Regions from separate parts of the Paenibacillus sp. 1781tsa1 genome, predicted to be linked through region 3. Evidence: predicted binding sites of a transcription regulator. Region 3 holds the regulator's gene; each other region holds the start of a gene.

Region 1 (7,483 bases), 410 kb from region 3:
TACACTGTATGTCAATCTCGATCAAGCCTTGTGGAGTAGGGGACAGACCTATATGTTCAAGACCCAAAGTTCCATCTGTGTTCGGTTTCCTGCCCACCGTAATTAATGCATAGTCAGCTTGAACAACATGGTGTTCATTCTGACGCATATAGTGGAGATCGATGTGACTCGTATATTGGTCTGCCCCTGTAACCTTAGCTTCGGTTAAGATGGTTATCCCGTCCTTTTTCAGTTGACGAACGACAGGTGCAACAAGCTCTGCTTCGAATCCGGGCAAAATCTGTTCACCCCCCTCGAGCATCGTAACGTTGGTTCCAAATCTCGCAAACATCTGACCCAGTTCCACGCCAATATAACCGCCGCCAACCACAACGAGACGCTCCGGAATGTCGGGCAGCGATAGCGCCTCAGTGGAAGAGAGAATCCGTCCGCCGTAAGGAAGAGAGCTTATTTCAATCGGACGGGAACCGGTTGCCAGGATGAGATGCTTAAAGCCTATTCGACGCACATTCTGTTCAGCGTGATATATTTCAGCGGTATTCGCATCAATCAAGCTTGCTTCTCCTTCGATAACAGTCACACCCGCCGTTTTAAGCAAAAACCGAACCCCTCCAGACTGCTTATCCACCACAGCTTGCTTAAACACCTGAGCCTCCTGAAAAGAAGAAGCTCCGTCAACAGCCCCCCATTGTCTGCGTAAATGAAGACGCTCCGCTTCAGCAATAAGCGCTTTGGAAGGAATACAGCCTACATGCGTACAGACACCTCCGATCTGTTGGCGCTCTACAATGGCTGTTTTCATGCCTAGTTGTGACGAACGTAAAGCAGCCACATAACCGCCAGGCCCTGATCCAATGACCAGCGTATCTACGACTTCTAATGAATTCATGATTGGTACCTCCAAATTTAAAATATGATGATCGTAATATATTATAGTCATCATATTTAAAAGGAGTCAATACTCCATTTGTAGTCGCTCTCCCGTTGCTGAAGGTGCTGATAGTATGAATTGACATTAAATAATATGATAACTATAATATTTTAAAAAACATTAAATACTGACCTTTACAAGGGGGAGGAAGCAGGATGCCTTATCCGAAAGGGCACAAACTCAAAGTTCGGAACCATATTATTACCAGCGCGGCCAAAGCATTTCGAACCCACGGCGTGCGGAATATTAGTCTTCCACATATTATGAAAGGTGCTGGACTAACACATGGGGGATTTTACTCCCATTTTGAAAATAAAGATCAGCTTGTGATGGAGACCTGTCATTTCGCCATTAGTGACACCATTGAAATGCTGCAGAGAATTGCAGACAAAAACAAAGAGGAAGATCAGACGTCGATTGAAGCCGTCATTGATTTTTATTTAAGCTCCCTGCATCGAGATCAGACAGAAGTCGGTTGTATCTTACCAGCTTTATCGGGTGAGATATCCCAATTATCGGAGGATATTCGACAAGCTTACACGCAGGAGTTGCAACGTTTTATCGCGTTTATTACAACTATGGCTGGGATGAATACCGCTGATGGTTATGCGTTGGTAAGCAGTATGGTAGGTACCGTTGCATTAGCACGGGCAGTTAGTGATGCGAAGTTCAGTGATGACTTGTTACAGGCAGGTCGTGTGCAGGCCAAACAAATGGTAAAGGTCGGTTCCAGGTAACAACGACATTGATGAAACAGAGGAATGGGGGATTGATCGGATGATCATTAGAGAAGCCCGTATTGCAGACTATCCACAATTGAGACATATTTATTTGGATTCCCGGCGGGAGAGCTTTCACTGGGCCAATGCCAATGAGATGAGACTAGACGATTTTGACCGGGATACATCGGAAGAACAGATTCTTTTGGCAGAGGAAAACGATCAAGTACTTGGATTTGCGTCACTATATGTACCTGACCGCTTTATTCATAATTTGTTTGTGCACCCGAGTGCTGCTGGCAAAGGGGTGGGAAAGCAGTTACTCCAGCAATCCGTGGCCGAATTGGGAACGCCAGTCACATTAAAATGTGTCTCTGATAATTATAAAGCACTCACATTTTATAAAAAGCAAGGCTGGAAGGCTGTCGTAGAAGAAGGTGAGCCTGGATCAAGATATTGGGTTCTTCAATATAAGGAATGAGGGAAAAGAAGACATGAATATCAGAAAAATAAACGAAAATGGAGTATCTATTGCTTACGTTACGAGTGATGAAAAATTAATTACCGATGTTCAATCCGCTATCGACCTTATGGCTACGGTTCGATATGAGGCCGAATGTCACCGTATTATAGTTAACAAATCTGCTGTTAGTGAAGTGTTTTTTGATCTGAAAACACGCCTGGCAGGTGAAGTGTTGCAAAAGTTCATTAATTACCAGACCAAAATTGCGATCATTGGTGATTTTTCCGGTTATACCAGCAAAAGCCTTCGAGATTTTATCTATGAAAGCAACAAGGGGAACGATATATTCTTCGTAACAGAGGAAGAACTGGCTATTGAAAAGCTAAGCAAGAAACAGTGATCCAAGTTAACTAAAGAGAGACTGGAGAGACTGGAGAGATTGAGATGGATATTGTGTCATACCGGGAACAAGATCAGGAACGACTGGTTCAGTGGAAATTTCATAAATGATAAGAATAATTCCGTTGAAGTCGCTAAATTAGCGACTTTTTTTGTTGGTGTGACTTCGTATGATTTGAATCCTTCACTTGGTCCTATGCTAAATATAAATATTTACCTCTTGCATAAAGAACACATGTTCGGTTTATAATATATACAAACATACGTTCTTAAATGTACAGGAGTGATTTCAGTGTGGACTAAGCAGCGAACCATCATGCTCATTGATATGCAGAGCTTTTATGCTTCAGTCGAAAAGGCAAAAATGCCCCAATACAAAAATAGACCTCTCGCCGTTGCAGGCGATCCAGCAAGACGTTCTGGCATTATTCTTGCCGCTTGTCCATTAGCTAAAGCTAAGGGGGTATCTACCGCAGAACCACTCTGGCAGTCTCTTCAGAAGTGCCCTGAACTGATCATTGTCAGACCTCACATGCAAGAATACATCGAAGTATCCACCCAAATCATGTCCATTATTGAGGAATTCACCGATCTGGTTGAGCCATACAGTATAGACGAATTATTCGCTGATTTTACAGGGTCTATGCATCTATTTGGTAATGATCCAATCGATTTGGCCAAACAAATTCAAGACAAAATCTATAATGAAACAGGGGTCTACGCCAGAGCAGGCATTGGTGAAAACAAAATTATCAGTAAATTGTGCTGCGATATGATTGCTAAAAAAGCGGAGGGTGGCATTTTTCACTTAAAGAAAGAAGAGTTGCATCTTCACATTGGAGATAAGCCTATCCGCGATATGTGGGGAATTGGCTCAAGAATGGAAAAACATCTGTGGAAGATGGGCATCCGAACCATTAAAGACCTGGCGAATACGCCTCTTTCTAAATTAAGAAGCAAGTGGGGTGTTAATGGAGAAGTCATCTGGAGAGTCGCCAATGGACTCGACAATTCGCCGGTAACCGTCAACACACACAATACACAAAAGGATATCGGAAACGGAATGACCCTGCCTAGAGATTTCACAGAAGCATGGGAGATCGAAGTGGTTATTCTCGATATCTGTACAGAAGTGTGCAGAAGAGCCCGTAAAAAGGGGCTGATGGGTAGTGTCATATCTGTGAGTGTATCGGGAGCAGATTTTGATCACCCCACTGGTTTTCACAGGCAGGTTAAACTGTCTGATCCTACAAACATAACCGTTGATGTGTGCAAGATAGCCAAACGCATATTCCATCAACATTGGGATGGGCAACCTGTGCGCCGTGTAGGCGTATCCCTGTCTCAATTATCCAACGCGGATACATATCAACTATCTTTCTTTGATGATCAAGAGCAAAAACGAGCCATTGATCAGGTGATGGACAACATTAAGGATCGATATGGCGACATTGCCATTCTTCGAGCGAGCTCCATAACAGCTGCGGGTCAAGCGATCGATAGAGCATCTAAAATTGGGGGGCATTACAAATGAGCAAAAAACTGGAGGCCAATGGATTATGGGAATCGAGCCGCATGATGCTTCCACAACATAAAGAACGAATTATACAGCATCGTACTCAAATTCATGTTCAAGCGAAACCACTGATTCATGAAGATGAGTGGGAAATTATTGCTCAACATATAGATATGTCCCTCAACTATACATTGCAAGCCACCTTTGAAGTGTTTAATGAGTCAGGCAATCGGTATATACACGGGATCGTCACTTCAGTCAGTGCCTTTGGAAAAAAAATAAAAATTGAAATGGATAATGGATTTGAATGGGTCGATTTTGATCAATTGGTCACTGTAAAGTTTGAAGAAGGAGGAGGTGTGTACGGTGAGACAAACTTCTGAGGAACTTGCACTTGTGAAGAGGCTTGTAGAGATGCCGTATCTTTTAGGTGCTCTGGAGGTAGATAAACATAAAATATACGCTTCAAACTTTAAGATGAAATCGGTGTATATTGATTACCTGGACGGTACCCAAAAGAAAATTGCTTTAGAGATGTACAAATCAAAACAAAGTTTAAAGGAACATCATATAAAAATCATTGAAGAGGAGAGATCCGAGCTGAGTTTAACAGTAAATTATTCGGTAAGAGGTTACCTTCACAAAATGACATTATTGTGGAGCAAAGTGAAAGTGGATGTGACCTTGATGCTTACTGAACATATGAGCGTTGATATTACTGATATGCCAAGATAAACATAGGGTTAGAGCAGAATACGGTATATAACGGCATAGGGTGGATATAATACAGCTATAACCATTGTTTTCTTCTCCCGATTTGGGTAAACCGACCTTTGAAATTGAAGGGTCGGTATTTTTTGTCTCAAATTTTTAAATTGGCATATTACACCATATAAAATGAGATAAATCACAAGGTAGATACATATAGATAGACACATTTATCCATATTATCGCGACTAAAACAAGAATGTATACTTCGTAGGAGTGGTATCAACATATCTGGATTAGCACGGCATGGTTCCGTTATCTTGACAGCCAGGAGTATTACAATACAACGTTGAATAAGAGTAATATGTTGGTGACTCTTGAGATTGTTTTCTGTGAAAGATATGAACGCTAAACGTTATGACTTACCGTTGAACAACGGAGGATTTTAATTTGTGGAGGGGAGGAAAGATATGGACTACAATTCACGGAAGGAAGCGGTGTTTGAGACGAAACGGTTCCGTAACTGTACCATAGCGGCAGGTCGTCGTCATACCGTTGCTCTTAAATCTGACGGAACAGTAATAGCCGTGGGTGATAATAAATACGGTCAATGTGATGTAAGCGATTGGTCCCGTATCGTAGCCGTTGGTGCTGGTAACGTTCATATGGCTACGAACACCGGTAATGCTCATACCGTCGGTCTGAAATCTGATGGTACTGTAATAGCTACAGGTTGGAATAAGCATGATCAATGCAATGTAAGCGAATGGCGCGATATAATAACTGTTTCGGCAGGTTGGTGCCGGACTGTTGGGGTTAAATCAGATGGCACCGTGGTTGCGGTGGGGCGAAATAATGAAGGGGAATGCAACGTGAGCAGCTGGCATGATATTGTATCGGTCACGACGGGTGACTGGCATACACTCGGTCTAAAAATAGACGGAACGGTTACAGCAGTTGGTAACAATAAATATAACCAATGTAGCGTAAACGACTGGGAAGACATATTGGCTGTTTCGGCCGGATATCTTCATACTGTTGGGCTTAGATCGGATGGCACGGTAGTGGCTACGGGTAGAAATAATGAAGGGGAATGCGACGTAAGCGGTTGGCGCGATATTGTCGCAGTTACAGCAGGGAGTTATCATACCGTTGGTCTTAAGTCTGACGGTACGATGGTTGCTGTGGGTTCCAATAAACATCAACAATGCGATGTAAGGGGCTGGCACGACATTAGAGCTGTTTCGGCGGGCTGTGCCCATACAATTGGACTGAAATCTGATGGTACGTTAGTGACTGTAGGTGATAATGATTATGGACAATGTGATGTAAGCGGATGGAGTCACATCCAACAATAATCAAATATTATCATGACAGAACTTATGTAGCGAGCTAAGAGCACAATTTACTTTCTGAAGGCAAGAACTTAATTCCATTGTTGAAAAGAATGGGAACATAGTAATCATATCGACTAGAATATTTGATCTGTTCCATTAAGCGAACGGGCAGGTTAGTTCAATAAGAATTGCGATATTTGGCACCTAACCTGTATTTATCTTGACAGTAATTGGGTCTAACTCGTAATATTTGAACTGGAGATGTAGGAAAGGGGACTCGCTGGACAATGTGGACTTCCTTGTAATGATGATCTAAACTGGATCGCTCGACTTGGTGTTTTGGTTATTACCACACGCCTCGTTTGTGATGCCGATCTGCAATCATTCAAGGGACGCGAGGAACCGTTTGATCAAACCCGGGCGCGGATACTTGATGTATCCGTTTTTGTTATACCTAGGATAATTCCATCTCCAATGAAAAATGGATTTCTCCCTCCCTTATTAAACGGAGGAAATAAAATGACCAAACTACATGGAAAAACCGCTATCGTGACAGGTACAAGCCGCCTTGGAGGGATCGGAACTGCCGTCTGCCGCGCGTTGGCACACGAAGGCGCTAATGTGTTCTATACTCATCTGTACGATTACGATAAGATAGAGAATCCGGGAGATGCCGACAAGAACTGGCCGGATCTCTTCGCTGAAGAACTTCGCTCCTATGGCATTAAGGCAGCACATATGGAGGTCGATCTTACCGATCCCACTTCTCCAGCGCGAGTGCTTGATGCGTGCCGTTCGGCTGTCGGGCTGCCGACCATTCTCGTCAACAACGCTACGTACAGCGTATCAGCTGATTTCCGTCAATTGACTGCATCACTGATCGATGCGCACTGCGCCATGAACATTCGAGGTACGTTCATGCTATCGGCCGAATTTGCGCGTATGCTGGAGGTTGAACTGGCCGGCCGTCAGGCCCTTAACGGCGGCCGGATCATCAACCTTACGTCCGGTCAGGGTAAGGGGCCGATGCCTGGCAATCTCGCTTATGCAGCAACGAAAGGCGCCGTCTCCACCTTTACCGAATGTCTGTCTGCTGAACTAGCTCCTTTTCACATTACTGTGAATGCGGTTGATCCCGGTCCTACCGATACGGGTTGGATGTCAGAAGAAGTGAAAAAAGCCTTGCTACCGGGATTTCCGATGGGCAGGATCGGTCTTCCTGAAGATGTATCCCGTCTGATTGCTTTTCTGGCAAGCGACGATTCCCAATGGATCACCGGACAAATCATCCATTCTAGAGGTGGGTTTTAATTAGGAAAACAGTTCATTAAACTCACGGGAAACAATAGTTTAACGAAAATAAGAAGGCAGCCGATTAAAGTAATCGGCTGCCTTTGTTAAATTTCACTT
Region 2 (7,483 bases), 910 kb from region 3:
TTTGACATCACCGACCATGAATCGGTTACCCGGGTTTTCTCTGGAGATCAGTTTCACGATATCTTCCTGAACTGTATTGGTATCCTGATATTCATCAAGCAACACTTCATCGAATCGCGAACGGTACTCCATAGCCGCATCGGAAGGCATCGACAGTTCAGGCGTTGAATCCTCATGTCGCAAAATGTGAAGACAGTAATGCTCCAGATCACTGAAGTCAACTTGCCCACGTTCCTGTTTGGCCTGTCGATAACGTTCTCCAAATGTACTAACCAACCTCGCCAACTCCTGCATGAGTGGTGCCGCCTGCTCCAGTTCCTGCCAGAACGAAAACGCACTTCTTCCAAACAATGAGCCTTTCAGATCGGAAACTGCCTTTTTCGCAGCCTCACGGAGTTCCTTCACCTGATCCTGTAAGGCCGGGTCTGTCTGATCTTTTTTGCAGGGTTTCAGTTTGCCAAATGTAGCGGGTTGAAACACTTCGGGCAACCTTTCCCATGGCATGACCTCCACCGCAGACAACAGCTCTTCCACCATCACCAGATCTTCTTTTAACGTATCTGCATAAGGTGCCGGACCTTCAGGCTGCATGGAAATATGGATGCCTTGACGGAGCAGTCCTGCTGCACCACTTAAAGCAAGAGCCGCATCACGCAAAATACTCTGAACCCACGCTGAATGTCCAAGTGCCTCCACGCTTTCCACCTGAAAAGCGGATGCCATCTCTGAGAGCCAATGATCCGGCCAGGAATGACTGCGGGAGAAATCATACAAGCGTTGCACCAGTCGATGCATGGCATCATCATTTCGTTCTCCACTGAACCAGTCCACCAATTCGCGGAATGTACTGCCTTCATCTTCTTCGCCATACTTTTCCTCAAATAGTTCTTCAAGCAGTTCTTGCCGCATGATTTCCGCTTCATTTTCATTCAGGATACGAAAAGCCGGGTTCAACGGAATTTGCTGATAATAACGGCGAATGACTTCCATACAGAATGAATGCAGCGTTGTAATCGATGCCCGTCCAAGCAGCGACAGCTGCTTACGCAGATGCTCTTCTCCAGGCTGCTCTTCAAGCGCACGTTCCAGCGCTTCCCGAATCCGTTGTTTCATCTCGGCAGCGGCCGCTTTGGTAAATGTAGCTACAAGCAAGCGATCCACACTGAATCCTTGGGAGGGATCTGCGATCTTGCGAATAATTCGTTCAACCAGCACGGCTGTCTTGCCTGATCCCGCAGCTGCGGCAACCAGGATGTCTTCTCCGCTTTCCGAGATGGCACTCCACTGGTCATCACTCCAGAAGCTACCCTCCGGTTTTGGCATATTCGTCATGATGTTTCCCCTCCCTTGGTGTGAGATAACATATCCCAGATTTGCTGTTTGCCCGGTTTGGACAACAGGTTGTATTCATTTCCTTCTATATTCTCATCAAACTGACAAACAGGCTTATACGGACAGAACGTACACGCCACTTCCTGCTGAATGCGATAAGGCTCAATGGCCACATCCCCATCCGTAATCCGGGTACCAATCTCGCGGATATTACTGCGAACCGAAGCAAGCAGCGTATCCCATTGCTCTGGCGTAGCTACAGCGGCGCTGCTATAAAAGCTTCCGTCCGCCTTAAGGGCAACTGGAATAATCGCTGAATACCCCTTATCCAGGGTGTTGTCCATTTGAGCGATTGCGTCCCGATCCGCCAGCAGCAAACCTTTCATTTTGAACCGTTTCAGCAGTTCTTGTCCGGCTTGCTCCGATGTCATGCCGTTTGCGGATTGCAACAGCGGGTTATGCACATGGAAATACAACGTTCCTCCCGGCATCGCCGTTTCCCCAAGCCATTCTTCGGCAGCACTAAGCAGCACCTCCAGATAGGTGAGCATCTGCAATGACAGACCATAGTACACTTCATGCAGCTTGAGGTCCGTCTGGCTTGATTTATAGTCAATGACACGCAGGAGCAGACCATTCTCGCCTTCTGCCACATCCACACGGTCTATACGACCCACGATCTCCATCACACAGCCGTTCTCCAGTTCAAAACGCAGTGGTGGCAGTGTTTTATCCGGTCCAAAATCAAGCTCCAACCCAATTGGTTCAAAACTTCCCCGTCTCGATTGTTCCCCGAGAATAACGGATGCCCGACTAACAATGTCCTTCAATTTGCGGAAAATATAACCGTATCGCTTGGTGCTTAGCAAAATCTCTCCTTGCAGCTGTGGTGCAATCTGCTCCACGGTTTGCTCGGCTTCCTTGCGGCATTGGTCTGGGGTCAAGCTGCCCCAACTACGATTTTCTTCACGCAACCGCATAGCCAGCTGGCTTAACGCAGCATGAAACAGTTGTCCGATATCTGGAGCCTGAAGGCGGTACAATTGCCGTTCTTTGAGGCGCAACCCGTGCGAGGCAAAATGGGAAAATGGACAAGCTACGAACCGCTCCATTCGCGAGACACTCGTCCTTACCTCTGTGCCATACAGTCTGCGACTGGTGGCTGTACGTAGTGGCAATGCCCGATTACGATAAAAGATTGATCCCATCAACCGTTCCAGCTGAGGTCTGCTTGTCTCCTGAGATACATGCCAATTGTAGACCGCCCACCACATTTCAGGGATGTCTTCTCCGCGACGCCATTTACGCAATTGTCCAATGAGGGCAGACAGACTCTGACCCGGATGGGTGACATAAGACCAATGCGCTTCTTCCGAGTTCGAAACCGGTGGTTGAGCAAGCAATGGCTGTTCTTGTAGACCAAACATTTTCCGTACATGGCGGACAATCTCGGAAGGAAGCAGTGCTTTTCCCTCATCATCAGCAACCGGGTAACTCAGCCACAACTGGCTGCTTGCCGCTGTAAGTGCCGTATAGATCAGAAAACGTTCATCCAGCATCTGCCTTGTTGCACCTGGTCCAAGCGCCATGCCTCTTTCCGTCAGTATCGCTCTCTCCAGTTCCGTTAATACGCCGTCATCCTGAGGTACGGCGGGTAATTCACCATCAACTGCACCGAGGATAAATACATATTTGATGTCCTGAAGACGTGTACGGTCCATGGAACCAACCAATACCTGATCAAGTGCTGGTGGTACCAGACCCAGCTTCAGTTCCGTCAATCCGGTCTCAATCATCCCGGTAAACAGAGTGATATCCAACCGTTCATTCCCCATCATATCTACCATCTGATCCAATAAATCCAGCACAGCTCCCCACATCTGCCGATGTTCTCTCGACCGTTCAGGGTCACCTTGAGCCTTAGCTTCAGCAGACATATGTTCCAGCTTCCATGGGATTTCGGCATCTTCCAGCAGTCTGTATAGTGCCTCGCATTGGGCTTTGGCTGTCTTTGCCTTTTTCATTCGTTTCTCAAAAGCACCCAGAGAATCTGTAATGACTGTTCGGCAGCTCTCCATTAAAGAAAGCATTTGGTCCCGTCCTCGACTACGGCCATCCTGACCGTTGTCTTCCAGCGACAGGCTTGGTACATACTTCCACGGTTTGCCGTCAGTCCAGCGATACCCATGAATACCACAAGCCAGTACATAATTCTCAAGCTGGTCCATATCTTCACGAGTGATGGAACCATCACGCGGAAGCAGCAGATCCGTTTTGACACAGCGAAATACATCCTCATAACGCCAGTTGCGCCGAACAATATCCAGTGCGGAACGGATAAATTCGGATAATGGATGATGAAGCTCATTTCTTCTGCGGTCCAGAAAGACAGGTACGCCATAATCCCTGAATAACGGTTCAGCTATATCAGCGTAGGTATCCAGCTGACGAACAAGTACAGCCATATCCCGATAACGCGCACCTTCGTTTTGCGCCAGGCGCCGCATCTCACGAAGTGCTCCCTCCATCTCAGCTCGTCGGTTCTCCGCTGCAACCAGTCGGATTCCAGAATCATGACCATCATCTTTCCACCGAATTCGGCGGTCGAAACCAGCCTCCAGATGAGCAAGTCCCGGACGATCCTTGTATCTCGGTGGAATCTCCGAATCTAGCACGGTTATATCGCTCGGTATACCTAGTTCGTCAGCCATCCCTTTCAGGCGCGCATAGGCACTTGCCGTGGGATAGAACAGTTCCAGTTCTCCAGGCAGAGTCCCGTGATCATAAGGACGATCCAATGTCAGCGCAATGGTCACGGAAGAGGATTGCAACATCAGCCGGCCGATCACACTCATCTCCTGTGGCGTGAATCCCTGAAAACCATCAATCCAGATCTGAGCATCCTGCAGCAACGTACTTTCCGACAAACGCTCTGTCAGCTCGCTCAACGTATCTTCATCATCAATATATAAGTCAGTCAATTCCTGTTCATAGTCACGATATATCAGATTCAAGTCATGCAACTTGTCCTCCAGAATTGGTGAAGAGGATGAGGTATACCCTCCAGACAGCCCTTCTTCCAGCAATGATGGATCAACTTCATAACGTTTAAATTCACTATATAAGTCATTTAATTCCCCTATAAAACCCAGCTGGCTGCCGGATGCACCAAAGAGCTTCAATTCTTCCTTACGGCGCTGGATGACCTTGTAGAGCAGCATCTTTTTGCCTTCGGCTCCGATCGGAATACGAGCAGAACCGCCTGCTTCCTGCATTATGCGGTAAGCTAAACGGCGAAAACCGAGCACTTCTGCACGCATGGTACCTTTAATTACTCCAGAAGACACCAATGCCTGCTCTGTTCGAAAAGAACTCTGTTCGGGAACGAGTAAAATCAAAGGTTTACCTTGCGGCTCCTTTTGAAGCAGGGATGTAATTTCCCGGGTAATCAGCGAGCTTTTGCCGCTGCCTGCCCGGCCAATAACAAAACGAACGGACATGTCTAATCCTCCAAACCACACGTACAAGATTTTAATTTCCAGTATAACATATATGACTTGGTTCGGAACATACGTTTGCCATTATCCGGTAAAACCGGAGATTTTCTCCGTTAACACGGCAAAAAGCCCGCAGCTGTTCACACTGTGGACTTTTGACCGAAAGTATCATTCATATAAACGTTCACTTTATCTCACAAGAGATTAAAAAAGTGAAAAGAGATTCTTCTAATTCTTTTTACTGCGCACTTCGAAAATAGCAAATTTGAGGTAATGTCCTTCATCCACGCCCAGAATTTGTGGGTGGTCCTTACCGGCTGCCTTCCAGTCGATCAGACGAAGCACTTTGCCTGCATCTTCGGCGGCATCGGCAATCGTATCCAGGAAAAGGTCTGGACGCATGTGATACGAACAGCTGGCGGTTACCAAGTACCCGCCCTCATTGACCAGTTTCATTCCTTGCAGGTTGATATCCTTATATCCACGGCATGCACCTTTAACTGCTGATTTCGTTTTGGCAAATGCAGGAGGATCGAGGATGACGATATCAAATGTTTTACCGCCAGCTGCCAGCGCTTTGGAAGTATCCACTTTTTGTTCGCCAGCACGCGCACGTGCAGTACGTTCATCCAATCCTTTCACTTGTTCACGCAAGTACTGGAATGCATCAGCAACGACGAATTCGACCCGGTCGGTAAAACCGTTCAGCTCCACATTTGTTCGTGCACTCTCAATGGCATGCTCTGAAATATCGAGACAAGTCACTTTCTTGGCTCCATACTTGCAAGCATTCAACGTGAAGCTGCCCGTATGTGAGAAGCACTCCAATACGGTGGCACCATCCCAATAAGGGAATGTAACTACCTTACCGCTTTTATTCACTGGCAAGAGCTGCTCTGTGCCGTCCTGCTCGGTCGTTTGGAGTGTGATTCCACTCTTGTAGCCCCAACCCTTCATAAGCGGTTCAATCGCTGCACGATTCTCACGTTGGTCGAAGAAGTAACCTGTCTTCTGTCCTTCTACGATGTCCACTTTAATGAGTAGTCCATTCTCGGTAACGGTGACATGTCTTGGGCATTCGCCATATAGTGGACCTTTGGTCTGCTCCAAACCTTCCAGTTCACGAATTGAAACATCACTGCGCTCATATATGCCTTCCGGCTGCATTACTTCAATGAGTGCCTGTACGATGGCTTCACGGCAACGATCCATGCCAAGTGTAAGCAACTGTACAACGAGGATGCTGCCGAATCGGTCAACGATCAATCCTGGCAGAAAATCAGCTTCGCCGTAAACGAGACGGTACGCCTCTCCATCCTGGATAAAACGTTCCCGATGACGCAAGCAATCGCGAAAACGCGCTGCAAAGAACGCCGTATCCATCTGTTCAAACTCCAAGGGTTGATAAGATACGACCCTCACCGTGATCTGAGATGCGGGATTGTAATATCCTGTCGCCAGATAGCGACCTTGATGATTCAATACATTGACCAGATCTCCCGGCTCCGGATTTCCGTCAACAGAGGCAATTTCATTGTTAAATATCCATGGATGGGCATGTTCAAGCCGCTTTTTGCGACTGCGTTCGAGTGTAACTGATGGCAAGGTAGATCCACTTCCTTTAATTTAATAGTTCAAAAGATAGGTTTGGTGCGGCGCGTAGGTGGCGTTCCGGGTTCGAATCGATCTTCCGATCGCTGTTGTCTCCAGATTTTTTGATTCCCTTCTTATAGGGAAAATCCGGTGACAAAGGCGCACGCTTCGCTTCTTCAGATTCGATTTCGTCCCCTCCACTACGTTTGCACGAATCACCGTATCTTTCGAATTGGGGTGCGACAATTAGGTGGCGCTACGGCGACGAATTGTTCCTCTGATCGCTGTTGTCTCCAGATTTTTTGATTCCCTTCTTATAGGGAAAACCCGGTGACAAAGGCGCACGCTTCGCTTCTTCAGATTCGATTTCGTCCCCTCCACTACGCTTGCACGAAGCACCGTATCTTTCGAATTGGGGTGCGGCAATTGGATGACGCTACGGCGACGAATTGTTCCTCTGATCGCTGTTATCCCCAGATTTTTCGATTCCCTTTCTTTAAAGGGAAAATCCGGAGATAAAGGCGAGCGCTTCGCTTCTTCGGCAACAATTTCGTCTTCTTCGCTACGTTTACACGAATGACCGTATCTTTTAAATGAGGGGACGAATTTAGGTCGCTTCCCTCTGAATTCCTTTAGGCTTGTCATGGTTGTCTTTTCTTACTCATAGGATGAGTTAAGGAACCCGGACGGAAGGAATGATGTTTCTATGTTTAGAGATGTGATATTGCCCCTACTCTATGGGCTTATTATCTTTTTTGGTGGCATGAAGCTAATGGAAACGGCCTTGCAGCGTATGGCAGGGCCCATGTTGGCAGGTTGGCTCAATCGCGCCACCTCTGCCCCATGGAAAGGCATGGCCTTCAGTGCAGGTGCAACGGCCTTGTTACAGAGCAGTACGGCGGTCACCGTACTCACCATTGGACTGGCTAATGCCCGATTAATCACCTATGGACGCACGCTCGGCATCATCCTCGGTACCAACATCGGGACATGTCTGACGACGGAGCTGGTGGGACTGCAGATCGGACGTGCTTCCCTGCCATTGCTTGTCCTGTCGCTGA
Region 3 (7,483 bases):
CAGCTGCAGGATCATACCCGCTACGATAACGATGGATAGAAAATGAGGCAGATAAGACGCAGTTTGTACAAACTTTTTGAATCGTTTACTCTTCACTTCGTTAAGCATCAAGGCAAAAATGATTGGAACCGGGAATGTAAAGAGCAACGCGAGTCCGCCCAGCATCAGCGTGTTACCGAATACTCTCCAGAAGGTAGGGTCCTCAATGAACATTTTGAAGTATCTTAATCCAACCCACGTTTCTCCAAATATACTTCCCCCGGGAACAAAGCGTCTGAACGCAATCACATTACCGATCATCGGCCCATATTTAAAAATAAGGAGATAGATGATGGGAAGGATTAATAGTGAATACAACTGCCAGTCTTTGCGGAACAAGGTTGCTGCCGTTCGTAATCTGCTTTCTTTACGTAAAGATGTCATGGTTAACGTTGTTTTAGCGGTTTCCGACTCCATGTGTTTTCACTCCAATCCAGAACTTGATAGATATAGACTGTTTCATGGGCAATTCCCATCGCTTCTTTTTGTAGAAGACAACCAATCCTTCAACTTCACCCCCACTACGAAATAGATAACAGCTGAATGTAAGCGATATCATTTTAATGTGTTATGTAAAACCACACAATCCAAGGTGCTTCACCTCATGAATTAGCACTTAATAATTGATGTGATCTCCAAATCGAAAGAAGGTCTCCGAAGTGTATAAAGCGCTTACAATAAACCGAAAATAATTAGCAACAACTCCTGCTTCCATTCAAATGAATTAAGTCAAAAGAAATTGCTTAAGACAATCTAAATACTAGTCATACTAGTATGTTAGTTATATTCTAATCCAGCTTCCCCCTAATTTCAATAACTTTTAGCAAAATAAATGGAAATCTCATTTAACAAGGTTATTTAGTCAATATGCTCAAATAAAAAAACATTGGTAACTTCAAGAACGTCATCATCGTTCATTGAAGCTTCCAATGTTTCAGGGTGCTGAGGAAAGATGTTATAGCTGATCTGCTCAGAACTTAGCAATAAGCTGATTTAATTCCGATAAATGCGTTATTTCATGGTCAGGCGCATACGTTTCATTGTTGGTCTTATGCTCACGGTTAATCCATACGGCTTGGATGCCTGATGATAGAGCACCACGAATATCAGTCGTCAACTTGTCCCCAACCATCATGCTCTCTTCGGGTTTAACACCCAGTTTACTCAAAGCATGCTCAAATATGGAGGGATCTGGTTTTCCTTTTCCAAAGTTACCCGAGATAATAATCTCATCAAAGAAAGGAGTCAATTCAGGTACACCATCCAACTTCTCTTGTTGCAAAGCAGGACAACCGTTCGTCAACAGCAACAGTTTGTATTTCCCTTGTAACTGACGCAAGGTATCCATCGTTTCTTCGTACACATGAGGTCTGGATCTCCGCTCTACTCCAAACTGCGCGGCCAGTTGTTCAGCAAGGTCTTCCTGATCTATACCCAATTTCAACAAGCCACGACGCCAGGATTCTTTACGGTAAACTGGAGCAAGTTGTTCCAACTGACGGAACTCAGCTTGATCCCCTCCACTAAAGTTGGCCCAAAGGCCTTCAAACGGATTTATTCCAATCATTTTGGTAAAAGGAAAGGTCTCATAAGATTCATACAGTGCACGTGCCTCGTTACGAACAGCTTCTTCAAGTTCTTCGGGTTTGACCCCAGTCTCTTGTGCTGCAATTAGACAAGTCTCATGAAATGCTTCTCGAACACTGCGCTCATCCCACAATAAAGTATCATCCAGGTCGAACAAAATCGCTTTTAACGCCATTCCGATCATCTACCCCTTTATGCAATAATTACTTTTCGACGGTTTCCACGGTGATCTGGTGTGCTTTTGCAAACTTCAGCAAACGTTCTGCAATCGCATCTGTATCGTAACGGTTCAATAACTTGGTGAACACCCATCTTTTCCCGCGACTTTTATGTTCGATAACAACTGTGCCTGGTTCAATTCTGAATTTGACAATATCTTCAACCCCGATTGAACGTTCACGATTACCCTTCGTCGTTATAATCCGATTACTGCTAATCTTGATATATGGACGACGAAGCATGAAGATGACTGCCAAAAATACGTAAAGCAACATCGTCACCCAGTCCCAGGTTGTCATCGGAGCTTGCACAAGGAACGTGCTCATAAACAGATACAAAAAGGCGAGACCAATCAAAAATATAGGGAACAAAAGGCTGCGTCCCTTAAAGACTTCTTCACCTGGTGTACCTGTGATTGGTTGACCACTTTTTTTGCGTTGCTGATTTAACTGCTTGGAATTTTTCTTAACCGTTCTCTCGAACGAACGCGACATGAGAATCCCCCTTATGTGTCTTTGTATCGGCTACATAACTGTAAACCAACATTTCCCCCTATAAATTGCACACTCAAAATAACAGGAAGAAACCTAAATATCATAATGATATCATTAGGTTTCGTTAGTGTTTGAGTTTGCCTTGGCGGCCTTTGTCATTCTCATCATCAACAATCTCAATGGTATCCAGTTGTTGTCTGAAATTACTGCGAATATTACTCAAATAAATCTCTCTTAACTCAGCACGTTCAGCAAGTTCTTCCTCCGACAATCCAGTGGACTTTTGCTTACGAGCCAATTCGTTAATGCGTGCTACCAGACTATCTATATCCAAGCTTGTCCCCTCCAAAAATACAAAGTCATATTAACTTTGCCATGATAAAGGCAGCTTGTCAAGCTGACACGCGTTAACACTCATTGATGTGCTTTTATTCTGCGAATTGCGGTAGAGTTAGTACTTGCCCCACTTGGATGGAAGTCGCTTGAAGTTGATTCACTTTCTTAATTGCTTCTATATATATACGTGTATCCATATTTGTCGGTTTATGTTCCAAAGAAATACTCCATAATGTTTCTCCTTGTGAAACGGCTATCTTTCCTCCAGGCAGAACATCGTTCTCATTGCCAGCAAATACAGTTAAAACAGTGCTGCATCCAATAAATATAATCAATGAGGTAATGGCTATCTTTAACATCCATGAAGAAATCTTGAAACGCGCTAAAACCTTCTTGTAGTTCCCTATGTTAGACTTCACCAGTTCCGAATTCATCGGTTCATAAATACTTTGATAAGTTGAATATTTCATTAAATACCCGCCTCCAAACGTTTGTTCCTATCTGTTGAAATCAATATAACACGAACACTTGTTTTGTTCAATAGATTTTTAGAACAATTGTTCGCTTATTTTTCGAAGGAGAACTATCTTAATTCAAGCCCTCTTGCAAAGCATTTGCAGTATTATGCTCTGGCTATTGGACAAATTCTGTTCTATAAGTTAAAAAACACTGATTTAATGCCATTATATTTAGAACTTATGTTTGTACGAACGGAGGTTCTATGTTATAATTTTCCCAAACGTTACTAAAATGGGGTTGATACGGTATGTCGAAGATATCCAGCAGGCAGCAGGCTATTCTGGAGTTTATACGAAATGAAGTCCGGTTGAAGGGGTATCCTCCTTCCGTACGGGAAATTGGTGAAGCGGTTGGACTGGCTTCCAGCTCAACAGTACATGGACATTTGGATCGTTTGGAGAAAAAAGGTTTGATCCGACGCGACCCTACCAAGCCAAGAGCCATTGAGCTTTTGAGCCAGGAAGAATCTGAGCATTCTCATCAATTTGCTCATAGCGTTGCACGTATTCCTGTCGTTGGTAAGGTTACAGCCGGGGTTCCAATCACTGCAACCGAGAACATTGAAGACTACTTCCCTCTTCCTACACATTATGTAGGCGAACAGAAAGTGTTTATGCTTTCGGTAGTCGGAGATAGTATGGTGGAAGCTGGAATCGTTAACGGAGATTACGTTATTGTCCGTCAACAGCAAACTGCTGATAACGGTGATATCGTTGTTGCAATGACTGAAGACGATGAAGCTACAGTGAAAACGTTCTATAAAGAGAAAGATCATATTCGCCTTCAACCGGAGAATGCGACCTTCGAACCTTTACGTTTGAAACACGTTAGTATTCTGGGTAAAGTCATTGGCCTTTTCCGAGATATTCATTAATATCTAACCTGAGTAACAAAACTAGATGCAATGCACTGAAATACAAAAAGAGGTTGCCCTGATGAACAGGACAACCTCTTTTTATTTTTATATTGTTTTATCGGCTTATAATTCACTGCGTTTCAGAACACTCTTGTGATGCGAGAACACATCAAAGCTCTGTTGTCCGTGATATGAGCCCATACCGCTCTCTCCTACACCACCAAACGGAAGATAATGTGAAGTCATATGAGAAAGTGTGTCATTAATACATCCCCCACCGAAGGATACTTGATTCAGCACCTGATCCTGTAGTTCCTCATCCTGTGTGAAGAGATATAGCGCCAATGGTTTTGGTCGGCGAACAATCTCATCCAGCATGGGGTTCAAGTCACTGTACGTAAATACAGGAAGAATCGGACCGAAGATCTCTTCTTGCATGACAGGTGATTCCCAGTTCACATCTCCAAGTACAGTCGGCTCAATCAGCAACTGCTCACGCACAGAACGTCCACCTATCAGCGTTTTGCCATCTGTGAGGAATTTCGACAACCGATCAAAGTTACGCGCGTTGACAATATGCGGGAAATCAGTGTTTTGTAACACATCATCCCCAAATTTATCTTTGATCTCTGTGCCAATCAGATTAATCAATTCATCATGAACTTGTTCATGCACAAGCAAGTAATCCGGCGCAACACATGTTTGTCCTGCATTCAGGAACTTACCACGAACAATACGCTGAGCTACCAGCTTCAGATCTGCATCACTATGGACAATAGCAGGACTCTTACCGCCCAACTCAAGAGTTACAGGAGTCAGGTACTCCGCAGCTGCCTTCATAACAATGCGACCAACACCCGTGCTGCCTGTGAAGAAAATATAATCAAACTTCTCTTTCAACAATGCTGTGCTGGCTTCAACTTCCCCCTCCATAACGGCAATATACTCCTGAGGGAAGATCTCCTGAATCAGATCATACGTCAGACGAGATACGGCTGGTGTTAATTCAGAAGGCTTGATAACTGCACAGTTACCGGCTGCAATTGCTCCAATCAGTGGACCGAATGCAAGTTGGAAAGGATAGTTCCAAGGTGCAATAATAAGCGCTACTCCGTATGGTTCAGGATAAATGGTGCTCACCCCATCCGGCATAGCCGAATTGGTTGGGACTTGTTTGGGTTCAGCCCATTCCTGCAGATGTTCTAATGCAAAATCCAGTTCACCAAGAACAATGCGAATCTCGGAACCATAAGCTTCCGCCTCAGATTTGTTCAAATCCGCCCGAAGTGCATCTTGGATCCGTTGCTGATACTTCTCAATCCCTTTTCTAAGCTGTTGAAGCGCATTAATCCGATACTCGATATTTTTAGTTTGTCCTGTATAAAAAAATGTACGTTGTTCTGTCACTAGTTGTTTTGCCTGATCCATATTAACATCTCCAATTAATTATTAAAAATTAAATTGTTCAAAATTTAATTAAAGTATACCTCTTCTATATGAAACTTTCAACATAATATTGATTTGAAAGTATCTGAAATTGGGTAGGCGTTTTAATATATGAGAAAGCTACTATTCTTTTTAATGCAAGTATCCATTGATTATAGCGAATTATTGGGTATTATTAGAATTCATCTTTATTTTTTTACAGAAGATTATACGTACTGAGATCTGAAGGGATGGATATAGCTTGTAGATCTTACGCATTCAATGTCATCATCTGCCAACATATGTCCTAATTGCGGATAACTCTGCGGGCGAGGAGAAGTGGTTTCTCTAATTCAATGATTTGTGGTTTTATCCTTGAGTTTGTTTGCATAGTAAACAAAGGAGCCGTTGAAGATGGCTCCTATTTTTGCCCCTATACTCGAATGTATCACGAAAGTTTCTCTTTCCCATGTTCTTAATGGATACTGTGCGCTACGCTTCTCCTACTCCTCCATAATCAATGTTTTAGTAAATGCCAGATAGATATCCGAACCAACATAAGGCTACCGGGAGGAAATCATCTTTAATAATAATGTCTTATATGTATATTTATCTTATTATCAACCAAATCTATTTGTTCGATAAAAGGCATGTTTGTTGCAAAAATAGATCATTTCTATTAATTAGTCAACCTTAGTATTCCAAAAGAATATTCATAAATCCAACATTTTACAACTGTATTATTTACAAATAACAATCTTATATGGTATATTTAACCATGGTTGGCCAACCTAATTATGTGAGATCTACTCGATATCTTTAATTTCAAATAAAAAATTAAAACAGAATCTTACTCTATTGGTTCTAGTATATTTGGGAGGTTTGAATATGAAAAGATTAAGAAAATTCTCTATTTCTGTTATGGCAACTGCTTGTCTATTAGCATTCGGTTCCAGCTCTGCATTCGCTAAAACAGGGTGGGCCGATTCATTTGAGACAGCAGAAGTGATGTACTCAAGTGTAAACCAGTCTTCTGGATTTAGCGCAACACAGTATTTAGATAGCATGAGCGACAACGATTTTTATGTAGTCGACAACACAAACGGTTCATCCGAAATCACATATTCTGTTATAGCCACTCCACCAGCTAACTTCGACATTGTTATGGGTGTTATTAAAATGAATGCAAGCGGTGCGATCCTGTCCATTCAAATGGATAACTGGAATGGACGGGGATACCCTGAGGCAATTAGTTGGAATGCTAAACCTGGTGAGAAGGTTTACTTCAGAATTATGGACAACGGTATCAACAACTATAATGAGCCCTATACAATTCAATTCACAAAAACCAGCTAAATAATATTTTAGTAGATATTCAATGGCTCCCCGCTATATAAATGGGTGGGCCATTTTTTTATACTCTGTCGACAAGGATGAGTACTGCGATAAATTCATTTTTCGTTTTCCAGAGAGAATGCCCTTTAATTTGTTGAATTGTATCTCAAGAGAATGTTTCATTGAGTCAATATTGCTTATTCAGATTGAGAAAAGCTTTATTATCTACTATTTAAATGAAGTAATAATTTAGTGATCAAATCAATTTATTCTCACTAATTGACATAGAAATTCCATCAAATTCTTGAAATAGCTATGCATCATATTTATCTTTTCAAAGTTTGAACGAAGATTTTTTACTCATGGTCACGAAACAAAATTCAAAAGAAAATTTTTAGGTTCGTTATTGAATCTAAAGTTATCAGAATCTTACAACATTGTGATCTCCCTCCCTTTCCGTTCACTATCTCATACCTGCGTGTTTTTTTCACTTGAGTGCGGGGAAGAAATGAAATTCACTGAAGAAATTTTCGAATAGAAAAATATTTTGTGGGCATTTTGTGGGCACTTTGATTTTTCTTTAAATAGGTACTTGCCCACAAAAAGAAAAACCCCTCACGCCATGTGGCGAAAGGGATTCGGGGATTAGTACAAAGTAATATATTGATCGCGT

The links. Region 3 encodes LexA, which represses DNA repair genes until DNA is damaged. Its sites were predicted from a motif close to CGAACATATGTTCG; they were not measured.
Region 1: a site for LexA is predicted at 2,769-2,782, ahead of NKT06_RS16070 (DNA polymerase IV). Genes of this name have one in related genera too.
Region 2: a site for LexA is predicted at 4,897-4,910, ahead of addB (helicase-exonuclease AddAB subunit AddB). Genes of this name have one in related genera too.

The regions. Positions count from the first base shown of each region.
Region 1 covers NZ_JAMYWY010000001.1:3,639,107-3,646,589, forward strand. The annotation lists gene lpdA (dihydrolipoyl dehydrogenase) at 1-889, opposite strand, end outside; gene NKT06_RS16055 (TetR/AcrR family transcriptional regulator) at 1,087-1,668, shown strand; gene NKT06_RS16060 (GNAT family N-acetyltransferase) at 1,709-2,131, shown strand; gene NKT06_RS16065 (DUF4180 domain-containing protein) at 2,145-2,513, shown strand; gene NKT06_RS16070 (DNA polymerase IV) at 2,829-4,046, shown strand; gene NKT06_RS16075 (YolD-like family protein) at 4,043-4,411, shown strand; gene NKT06_RS16080 (YhjD family protein) at 4,395-4,763, shown strand; gene NKT06_RS16085 (RCC1 domain-containing protein) at 5,207-6,094, shown strand; gene NKT06_RS16090 (SDR family oxidoreductase) at 6,593-7,384, shown strand.
Region 2 covers NZ_JAMYWY010000001.1:4,963,893-4,971,375, forward strand. The annotation lists gene addA (helicase-exonuclease AddAB subunit AddA) at 1-1,332, opposite strand, end outside; gene addB (helicase-exonuclease AddAB subunit AddB) at 1,329-4,832, opposite strand; gene NKT06_RS22415 (class I SAM-dependent rRNA methyltransferase) at 5,058-6,434, opposite strand; gene NKT06_RS22420 (Na/Pi cotransporter family protein) at 7,129-7,483, shown strand, end outside.
Region 3 covers NZ_JAMYWY010000001.1:4,051,607-4,059,089, forward strand. The annotation lists gene NKT06_RS17780 (ABC transporter permease) at 1-423, opposite strand, end outside; gene NKT06_RS17785 (HAD family hydrolase) at 1,010-1,801, opposite strand; gene NKT06_RS17790 (hypothetical protein) at 1,830-2,339, opposite strand; gene NKT06_RS17795 (DUF896 domain-containing protein) at 2,464-2,673, opposite strand; gene NKT06_RS17800 (LysM peptidoglycan-binding domain-containing protein) at 2,768-3,145, opposite strand; gene lexA (transcriptional repressor LexA) at 3,442-4,068, shown strand; gene NKT06_RS17810 (aldehyde dehydrogenase) at 4,174-5,478, opposite strand; gene NKT06_RS17815 (hypothetical protein) at 6,364-6,831, shown strand; gene glnA (type I glutamate--ammonia ligase) at 7,456-7,483, opposite strand, start outside.